One region of the Pseudomonas sp. 2024-210 genome, then DNA from elsewhere that is predicted to be linked to it. Evidence: predicted binding sites of a transcription regulator. Region 1 holds the regulator's gene; the other holds the start of a gene.
What was found. The regulator sigma-54, encoded in region 1, starts transcription at its own class of promoters, with help from an activator protein. The targets are predictions, from matches to a motif close to ANTGGCATNNANNTTGCTNT.

Region 1 (4,715 bases):
GAGTCGCGACGCAATGGCCACGAGAAACTCGCCGGTCTGGGATTGTGTGTCGGTTTCTGCTTGATGATGGTGATGGATACAGCATTGGGGTGAGTACGTTTGTGTAGTCGCTGACGAGCAACGAGCTGTTACCCGTTTGAGGGGCAGCTTTCGCAGCCTTCGGCAGCGACTAAACGCTCAGCGGATCACTCGCCCTCATCAAAGTAGTTATTGATGAGTTGTGTGAGGGCCTCCAGGGCTTCCTGCTCTTTCTCGCCTTCAGTCTTGAGGTGGATGGTTGTGCCCTTGCCTGCGGCAAGCATCATCATGGCCATGATGCTTTTGCCATCTACCATCGAGTCAGCGGTACGTCCTGCTCTGACCTGACATGGAAACTGTCCCGCGATACCCACGAACTTGGCGGATGCCCGGGCGTGCAAGCCCAGCTTGTTGATAATTTCAATTTCCAGTGCAGGCATCGCGTGAGTGATCCTTTCAGGTAAGGTCGCGGTGGCGAACCTGGACGTTCTTCAGGGTTTCTTGCAGGCATTTACCGAGGCGTTCAGTCAGGTAGACCGAACGATGATGACCACCTGTGCAGCCAATGCCAATAGTCACATACGACCGGTTGCTGGCTGCGAAGCGGGGCAGCCATTTAAGCAGGTAGCTGGAGATGTCCTGGAACATCTCTTCGACATCCGGCTGTGCTGCTAGGTAATCTGCAACTGGCTTGTCCAGCCCCGATTGCTCGCGTAGCTCTGGCTTCCAGTACGGGTTAGGCAAGCAGCGCACATCGAAAACCAGGTCGGCATCAACCGGCATGCCACGCTTGAAACCAAACGACTCAACCAAAAATGCGGTCCCGGCCTCAGGTTTGTTCAGCAAGCGCAGCTTGATGGTATCGCGCAGCTGATAGAGGTTCAGGTTGGTGGTATTGATCGTCAGGTCAGCCAGGTCGGCAATCGGCCCGAGCAAGAGGTTCTCGTCACGTATGGCCTCGGCCAGCGAGCGGCTGGCGCTGCTCAGTGGGTGACGCCTGCGTGTTTCCGAGAAGCGTTTGAGCAAGGTTTCTTCGTCGGCATCGAGAAACAGCACATCGCACTGTATGTGCCGGTTGCGCACTTCTTCAAGCAGTTGCGGAAAACGCGATAAATGGCTGGGCAAATTGCGTGCGTCAATGGACACGGCAACCAACGGCTGTGCCAATTCCGTGTGAATCAGCGCCCGCTCTGCCAGTTCCGGTAGCAGTCCGGCTGGCAGATTGTCGATGCAATAGAAACCGTTGTCTTCGAGGACAGCCAGTGCAGTGCTTTTTCCGGAGCCGGAGCGTCCGCTAACGATGACTAAGCGCATGATTAATGACCGTTCTGTACGTCCAGAACAACCTGATACAGCGCTTCGTTGCTGCTGGCTGCGCGCAGTTTGTCGCGCACGTCTTTGCGGTCGAGCATGCTGGCGATCTGCCTAAGCAGTTCCAGATGAGCATCGGTGGCCGCTTCAGGCACGAGCAAAACGAATAGCAGGTCGACCGGCGCGCCATCAATGGCGTCGAAATCTATGGGCGCATCGAGGTGCAACAAGGCGCTGACAGGCGACTCGCAACCCTTGAGGCGGCAATGAGGTATGGCGATGCCGTTACCAAAACCGGTGGAACCCAGTTTTTCACGGGCAAGCAAACTCTCGTAAACGTCCTGCATGGCCAGATCAGGCACCTGATCGTGAATCAGCTTGGCAGTTTGTTCGAGAACGCGCTTTTTACTGCCGCCCGGCACATTCACAAGGGAGCGGCCGGGGGTCAGGATATTTTCAAGTCGAATCATGGGTATGGAGTATTAACGCCCCGTTGCGCCCTGAAGCAGGCTTTGGGACTTTTCCTTATGTTTTTTCAGTTGGCGATCGAGCTTGTCAGCGAGCAGGTCGATGGCAGCATACATATCATTATGCTCTGCGTTCGCAACGACTTCCTTTGGACCCTTGGGTATGTGCAGGGTGGCTTCAATCTTCTGCTGAAGTTTTTCGACTTTCATGATGACCTGGGCATTGGTGATCTTGTCGAAATGGTTCTCCAGTCGTTTGAATTTTTCGCCTATGTAAGCACGTAACGCGTCGGTGACTTCCAGATGCTGTCCACTGATGTTGATTTGCATGCAGTTTCTCCTTCGGTTGCCATTGCCTAGAGTGGCAGGCCGAACAGCCTGCCACTGAAACGCGGTGGCCCGTGGCTTACATCAATCTCTTGCGCTCGCTGGAAGGCGCTATCCCGAGGGATTCGCGGTACTTCGCGACGGTGCGACGGGCCACTTGAATACCTTGTGCCTCCAGTAAACCAGCGATCTTGCTGTCACTCAACGGCTTTTTCTGATTTTCAGCCGCCACCAGTTTTTTAATGATGGCGCGGATCGCTGTGGACGAACATTCGCCCCCTTCAGAAGTGCTGACGTGGCTCGAAAAAAAGTACTTCAACTCATAAATGCCGCGGGGCGTGTGCATGAACTTTTGCGTAGTCACCCGGGAAATGGTCGACTCGTGCATGCCTACCGCTTCGGCAATGTCATGCAGCACCAAAGGCTTCATGGCTTCATCGCCATATTCCAGAAAGCCGCGCTGGTGCTCGACGATTTGCGTCGCCACTTTCATCAGCGTTTCATTGCGACTTTGCAGGCTTTTGATAAACCAGCGGGCTTCTTGCAACTGATTGCGCATGAAGGTGTTGTCGGCGCTGGTATCCGCGCGGCGCACAAACCCCGCGTATTGAGGGTTTACCCGCAAGCGCGGCATGGACTCCTGATTGAGCTCGACCAGCCAGCGCTCATTGTCTTTGCGCACAATCACGTCCGGCACCACGTATTCGGCTTCGCTGGACTCGATCTGCGAGCCAGGGCGCGGGTTGAGGCTTTGTATCAGTTCAATGACTTGGCGCAGCTCATCTTCCTTGAGCTTCATGCGGCGCATAAGCTGACTGTAATCGCGGGCGCCCAGAAGGTCGATGTAGTCAGTCACCAAGCGCTTGGCTTCATTGAGCCAGAGCGTTTTGGACGGCAGTTGGCGCAATTGAAGAAGCAAACACTCGCTGAGGTTGCGTGCGCCAATACCGGCCGGTTCGAATTGCTGAATGCGGTGCAGAACGGCTTCGATCTCGTCGAGTTCAATGTCGAGTTCCGGGTCGAATGCCTCAAGGATTTCGTCCAGTGACTCGTCGAGATACCCCTGATTGTTGATGCAGTCAATCAGCGTTACGCCGATCAGCCGGTCAGTGTCTGACATAGGGGCCAGATTCAATTGCCACAGCAGGTGGCTTTGCAGGCTTTCGCCGGCCGATGTGCGGGTGGTGAAGTCCCACTCGTCATCATCGTTGCTTGGCAGGCTGCTCGCGCTGGTTTGGTAGACGTCTTCCCAGGCGGTGTCGACAGGCAGTTCGTTTGGAATGCGTTCATTCCATTCGCCTTCTTCCAGGTTGTCCACCGTGGGTGTGGATTCCTGATAGGAAGGTTCCTGAATATCGTTATTGGGCTTTTGCTCGATGTTATCGGCCAGAGGGTCCGAATTGTCGAAGTCGTCGCCTTCTTCCTGGCGCTCGAGCATTGGATTGGATTCCAGAGCCTCCTGGATTTCCTGTTGCAGATCCAGGGTAGACAATTGGAGCAGACGGATGGCCTGTTGCAGCTGGGGTGTCATCGTCAGCTGCTGGCCCATTCTGAGGACTAGCGATGGTTTCATGGCTGGGGCTTAAGACCTTATTCGCCGGCGCGCATGGCGCCATCCACTACCAAGGCGCGTGAGCGCCAAACATAAGCAAATTATATGCCTGAACCCGGTGCGTTTGACTAGGGGCGTTTCCAATTAGTTTGAGTTGTTTTCAGAAGCGCCATGCTAGCGGGTCCCCAAATGCGAAAAAACCTTGATCGTCATAGTGAAGTTCAAGGTTTATCGCTAAAAGAGGCACTCACTTGAGGGTTTACAAGCGGAACTCATGCCCCAGATACACTTCGCGGACCAGTTTGTTGGCCAAAATGGTTTCAGCGTCGCCTTCTGCGATCAGTTGACCGTCGTTGACGATGTAGGCTGTTTCGCAGATATCGAGGGTTTCACGCACGTTGTGATCCGTGATCAACACCCCAATGCCTTTGGCTTTGAGGTGGTGAATGATCTGTTTGATATCACCCACGGAAATAGGGTCAACGCCGGCAAAAGGTTCGTCGAGCAGGATGAACTTGGGCGCAGTAGCCAGAGCGCGGGCAATTTCAACCCGGCGTCGCTCGCCACCGGACAAACTCATGCCCAGGCTGTCGCGAATGTGAGTGATATGGAATTCCTGCAGCAGGCTTTCCAGCTCTTTGCGACGACCGGCTTTGTCGAGCTCCTTGCGCGTTTCGAGAATCGCCATGATGTTATCGGCAACCGACAGCTTGCGAAAGATTGACGCTTCCTGAGGCAAATAACCGATACCAGCCCGTGCGCGGCCGTGCATGGGTTGGTGGCTGACATCCAGATCATCGATCAGCACACGGCCCTGATCGGCCTGTACCAGGCCGACAATCATATAAAAGCACGTGGTCTTGCCTGCGCCGTTAGGCCCAAGCAAGCCTACGATTTGCCCGCTGTCGATCGACAAGCTGACATCGCGTACCACTTGGCGACTTTTATAGCTTTTAGCCAAATGCTGGGCTTTCAGAGTAGCCATTACTGGGCCTTCTGCTGGTCGGTTTTCTTCTTCGGCTGGATCACCATATCGATGC
Region 2 (4,715 bases), on a different contig from region 1:
TCAGCCAATGAATAGGCCTGACGCCCTTCTGCATATTCGGTGTGGTTTGCCAACATCTGGCTCAAGCGCGCACATTCGCGTGCGCAAGCCTGCAAGGCATGACCGTGCAACGCCTTGAGCGGCGCCAGTTTGAGTCGGGTTTCGTCGTTAAAGGGCTGGGCATTCTGCAAGCCCTCAAGGCATTGTCGGATCAACCCGTCGACCTGGCCGATACGCACCCAGTCTTCCCTGGCCAAGGCTTCGGCGAGCAACCCTTGTAGCTGGGCCAGACGACTAAAGTCAGTTGCGGGCGGCATTGACACCCTCCCAGCCTTCGCGAATTTGCTCCAGCAGGTGCGTGACTTCGTCTATTGCGCTGAGCGACAACGAAGCACTGACCTCCACCAGACGATGCAGGCAATAGTCATAAAGGCGCGACAGACTGATGACCAACTCCCCGCCCTGTTCATGATCGAGAGTGCTGTTGAGCGCGTTGATGATGTTCATGCATTTCTCCAGCGACTGCCCTTTGAGATCGTAATGCCGGGTTTCAATGTGCCCACGGGCGCGAGACAACTCATCCAGCAGCCCATCGAACAACACCAGCACCAACTGATAAGGCGAGGCGCAAGACACTTGGGTATCGAGGTCGATTGCGCGGTAGTTGTCATAGCCATCATTCATTTTTCAGATCATCCGAACATGCTGAAGGTTTGTTCCATCGCTGCCATAACTTGCGCCAACTGGGTGTACTGCTTGAGATAGCGCTGATAGTGATTCTGGTATTTGATCTCCAGATCCTCGTATTTCTCATCGACCCGTTGCAGCAGGTTATTGAGGTTATCCTTGCGCGCCTTCATGGCCCCTGTACTGCCGCTGGTGTAGGTGCCGAGCCTTTTATCGAGGCTTTCGAGCAAATTTCCGGTGCCTGAAAAGAGTTTTTCGAAACCCTCCGGGTTTGCATCCAGCATTTTTTCGAAGGCTTTGGTATCCACCTTGAGCTTGCCGTCCGATCCTGCCAGCACACCAAACTCCATCAGCGTGACCCCGCCAAATGGTGTGCGCAGTACCGAGTTGAGCATGGCCTCGATGGCACGGATGCTTGAGTCGCCTGCCAGTGCGCCGCGCTCGCCGTTTTCCCCTCCCGAACCGGTCAGGTCATCGAAGGTACTCAACATGGTATTGATCGCAGTGACAAACTCATTGAGCTTGTCATTGGTCGCGGTTTGGTCACGGCTGATATTGACGGTCAGCGGCTCGTCCCCAGCTTCATGCACTTTGCTGAACGTCAGGCTGACGCCTTCGATCATGTCCTTGAAGGTGTTAGAACTTTGCTGCAGCTTCATCCCGTTGGCGTCAGCTCCCAGATAGACAATGGCGTCCTGGGCCCTGGACAACTCCTGTGCGGTTCCCAGACTGGTTTCCAGCGGGCTGCCTGCAGCATCTGTGCGCATTTCAATGGCGTACTGCTCGCCTGTTTCTTCGGCGCTCAACACCATCGTCACCTCACCGCCGCTGCGCACCAGCGTGGCTTTGACGCCCTCGTTATCCGGGTGATTATTAATCGCCGAAGCCAGCTCATCCTGGGACAGAGCGCCATCGCCGTTACTGTCCGCAGCGGCGAGATCGACGGCAAATTCGACGCCATCCTGTTTGATATACAAATTGCCCGAGTCGGCAGCATCATCACCCAGACCACTGAGCGCGACTTGATGCCGACTGGCCAGTTGTTCCACAAAAAACTGGTAGCTGCCTTCTTTGGCACTGGCACCAAGGGTGGCGCTGGCGATCCCTTCAGCGCTGAAGGTGGCCGCATTGATCAGCATGCTTTTGTCAGCACCCTTGAAGCTTTTGATCGCATTGCCCAAGGCTTTGAGCGCTGTATCCAGGGCGGTGACTGCTTCCAGCTGGGCCTTGTATTTGGTCTCGTTACGCTGGGCCTGCGCTAATTCGCGCTGGACTTCATATTCAGCGAGAAGTTTGGCTTGAGCCTGGATGTAGTCGGTATCGATAGCCATGAACGTGCTCTCCTTGGTTGCTTGTTAGCAAAACCGGTGCCAATAGATAACTTGTTGTTTTATATGGATTATTTTCTGTTCTTATGAAGCGGTGCTTCCGGTTTTCAGCTAGAGGGTTTAACTGGGCCGGAAAGGTTGTTTCCGGATTATTCGGCTCAGAAGTCCGCAGGATTTAAAGGCGACATAAAGCGGGGATTGATTAAGGGCAATAAGTTTGAATAGAGGGAATTAAGGGAGAGATATTCGCTTTTAGCTTTTAGCTTTTAGCTTTTAGCTTTTAGCTTTTAGCTTTTAGCTTTTAGCTTTTAGCTTTTAGCTTTTAGCTTTCAAAACAATGCTACTGCCGCCACCTAAACAGTGAAGCCAACACTGAGGCCCCTTACAGGAGGCTGAACGCAGGTGCTGTTATGGGGGTGGCGAGGGAGGACGCCGAGCCAGCCGCGATCGAGCCAAGGATGGCCCGTCGCGGCGTGCCCCCGTAACAGTGCCGGAGAGAAGGCACCGGGCGAGCCTAGGCGAGGTCGGCCGTATGGTAGGGCGCAGACCTTTTGGGTACTTTTGGGATGGTCCGACACTCGGCGTTTGCCAAAAGTACCTCGCTGTAAAAGCGAAAACTTTAGTTCAGCTAGACACATGCAATGGATATGTACACGAAGCTTTTAATTGGCCAGCGTACATATCCATTAGGTGTATTAAGACGTTCTACGGGTTTCGCCCTTACGGCGAGGTACTTTTGTCAAACAGCCACAAAAGTACCCAAAAAGGCCTTGCCCCTGCGTACGGCCCTCGCTGCGCTCAGGTGCCCCTCGCTCCAGTCCCGCTCCGTGGGCACGCCGTGACGGGCCATCCATGGCCCAACACGGCTCTCCCTGCATCCTTGCCGGTCGACCCACTCCGCGAAACCTCCACTCGGCCTCCCGACGGGGCAGCAGATCAAGATCAAAAGCAAGATCAAAAGCAAAGCGAGAGCAAGAGCAGTGCAACTGCGCATCAAAGAGCTCGGTAACTATTACCCCTATTTAATTCAATACCCCGGCGCGTACAGATCCCCCGCCTGTGGGTCCAGCAACCGCTGAACAATATCACTCTGCATTGCTAATACTTTCCCATTGTGCTCGTTCAGCAAAAGACACCGCTCAGCGCTGCTCACCACGTCTTTCCAGGCTGTTTCTAAGCATGCTCGCCGTTCTGGCGCGAAATAACCCATCAGCGTATCCATTGCCTGACTCTCCCCGCGAAGCTGGAAGGCCCCCATCACTTTGCTGCGACGACGGGCACGCCCTCGTACCGCATCGAGCAACGGCAGGATGCACTCATTGACCACGTTGATTTCTACCGTGTCACGGGCCAGCAATAGCGCATAAAGACGCGTCATGTGCTCATTGAGCAGGGCAAAATCCCTGACGTCATCGAACACATCCTGCTCAATGATGCTGAGCAGCTGATCACGTTGATTCAACGGTTATCACCCCGGTGATAAACCAGCATCTCGGCCGCCAGTGCAGTACTGTCAGTCACAATTTCGCCCGCCGCCACGGCGGCTTTAAGGCGCGCGACTTTATCCATGTCTACAGCCGGCAATTGACTCAATACTGACTGGATCTGTTCTAGGCCAGGCTTGACTGAAGGGGTCGCGCTGACCGAAGCGACGGCTTTGTCGGTGACAGGCTTGCTTTTAGCAGTGCTCGCAGGCTCGGCACATTGGCTAAAACCAGTAGCCGGCTGACGGGTAATTTCCATGATGGGGTCCATAACCAGGAGGTATAGGAACCTAAGGCGACCCTTTGCAGGCCGCACTTAAATAACTTTTGAAAATAATCCTGCTCCGCGTTGTTCTTCCAAGGTTAACCCTGCGGCTGGTCTAAATGGACGATGTACCCGCCACCCGGTCCGTGGAATAACTCGATAACTAGAACAAAACCGGGAGAACCCGTTGTGAATTCATCTTTGCGCCCCACCTGGCGAACTCACTACGCATTAGGCGTATTGGCAGCCATTTACGTGTTCAATTACATCGACCGGCTGCTGATGGCGATTCTGATCGAGCCGGTGAAAGCTGAGTTCGGCATTTCCGATACCGGCATCGGCCTGCTTTCAGGCGTCACTTTCGCGGTGTTTTACACCGTGTTCGGCTTTCCGCTGGGGCGTTTGTCTGACCGTATCGGGCGCAAGCCGGTCATCGCGCTCAGTTGCATTGCCTGGAGCCTGATGACCATTTTCTGTGGGCTCGCCGCCAGTTTCACGATGCTGGTGGTGGCCCGCATCGGGGTGGCCATCGGCGAGGCCGGCGGCACGGCGCCGTCAATGGCGATGGTCTCGGATCTGTACCCACCAGAACGGCGCTCAACCGCCCTTTCTGTCCTGATGCTGGGTTCCAGCCTAGGTGCTATTTTTGGGCTGGGGCTTGGCGGCTGGATTGCTCAGCACTACGGCTGGCGTACTGCCTTTGTGGTGATCGGCGCACCGGGCATTTTCCTCGGTTTGCTCTTGCTGCTGACCGTACGCGCGCCCAAACCGGCCATGCTGGTCAATCCCAGGCAAGCGGTGCAAACACATTGGGCCACGACTATCCGCGAATTGTTTCAAACCCCGTCTTATCTTTGGCTGGTACTGACTGGAGGGTCGGCTGCCATCGCCGGTTACGCCATTGGTACCTGGAGCCCCAGCTTCCTGATTCGTTCCCACGGGCTGAGCCTGCAAGATGCAGGGTTGCTCGCA

Region 2: fliD (flagellar filament capping protein FliD) is a predicted target of sigma-54. The motif match lies at 2,022-2,041, and genes of this name have one in related genera.

What each region holds. Positions count from the first base shown of each region.
Region 1 covers NZ_JBJGEJ010000001.1:427,432-432,146, reverse strand. The annotation lists gene ACI7MX_RS02020 (ZIP family metal transporter) at 1-93, shown strand, start outside; gene ACI7MX_RS02015 (HPr family phosphocarrier protein) at 186-458, opposite strand; gene rapZ (RNase adapter RapZ) at 475-1,332, opposite strand; gene ptsN (PTS IIA-like nitrogen regulatory protein PtsN) at 1,335-1,799, opposite strand; gene hpf (ribosome hibernation-promoting factor, HPF/YfiA family) at 1,812-2,126, opposite strand; gene ACI7MX_RS01995 (RNA polymerase factor sigma-54) at 2,203-3,696, opposite strand; gene lptB (LPS export ABC transporter ATP-binding protein) at 3,935-4,660, opposite strand; gene lptA (lipopolysaccharide transport periplasmic protein LptA) at 4,660-4,715, opposite strand, start outside.
Region 2 covers NZ_JBJGEJ010000022.1:40,776-45,490, forward strand. The annotation lists gene ACI7MX_RS21340 (hypothetical protein) at 1-296, opposite strand, end outside; gene fliS (flagellar export chaperone FliS) at 280-663, opposite strand; gene fliD (flagellar filament capping protein FliD) at 672-1,997, opposite strand; gene flgN (flagellar export chaperone FlgN) at 3,022-3,456, opposite strand; gene flgM (flagellar biosynthesis anti-sigma factor FlgM) at 3,453-3,737, opposite strand; gene ACI7MX_RS21365 (MFS transporter) at 3,933-4,715, shown strand, end outside.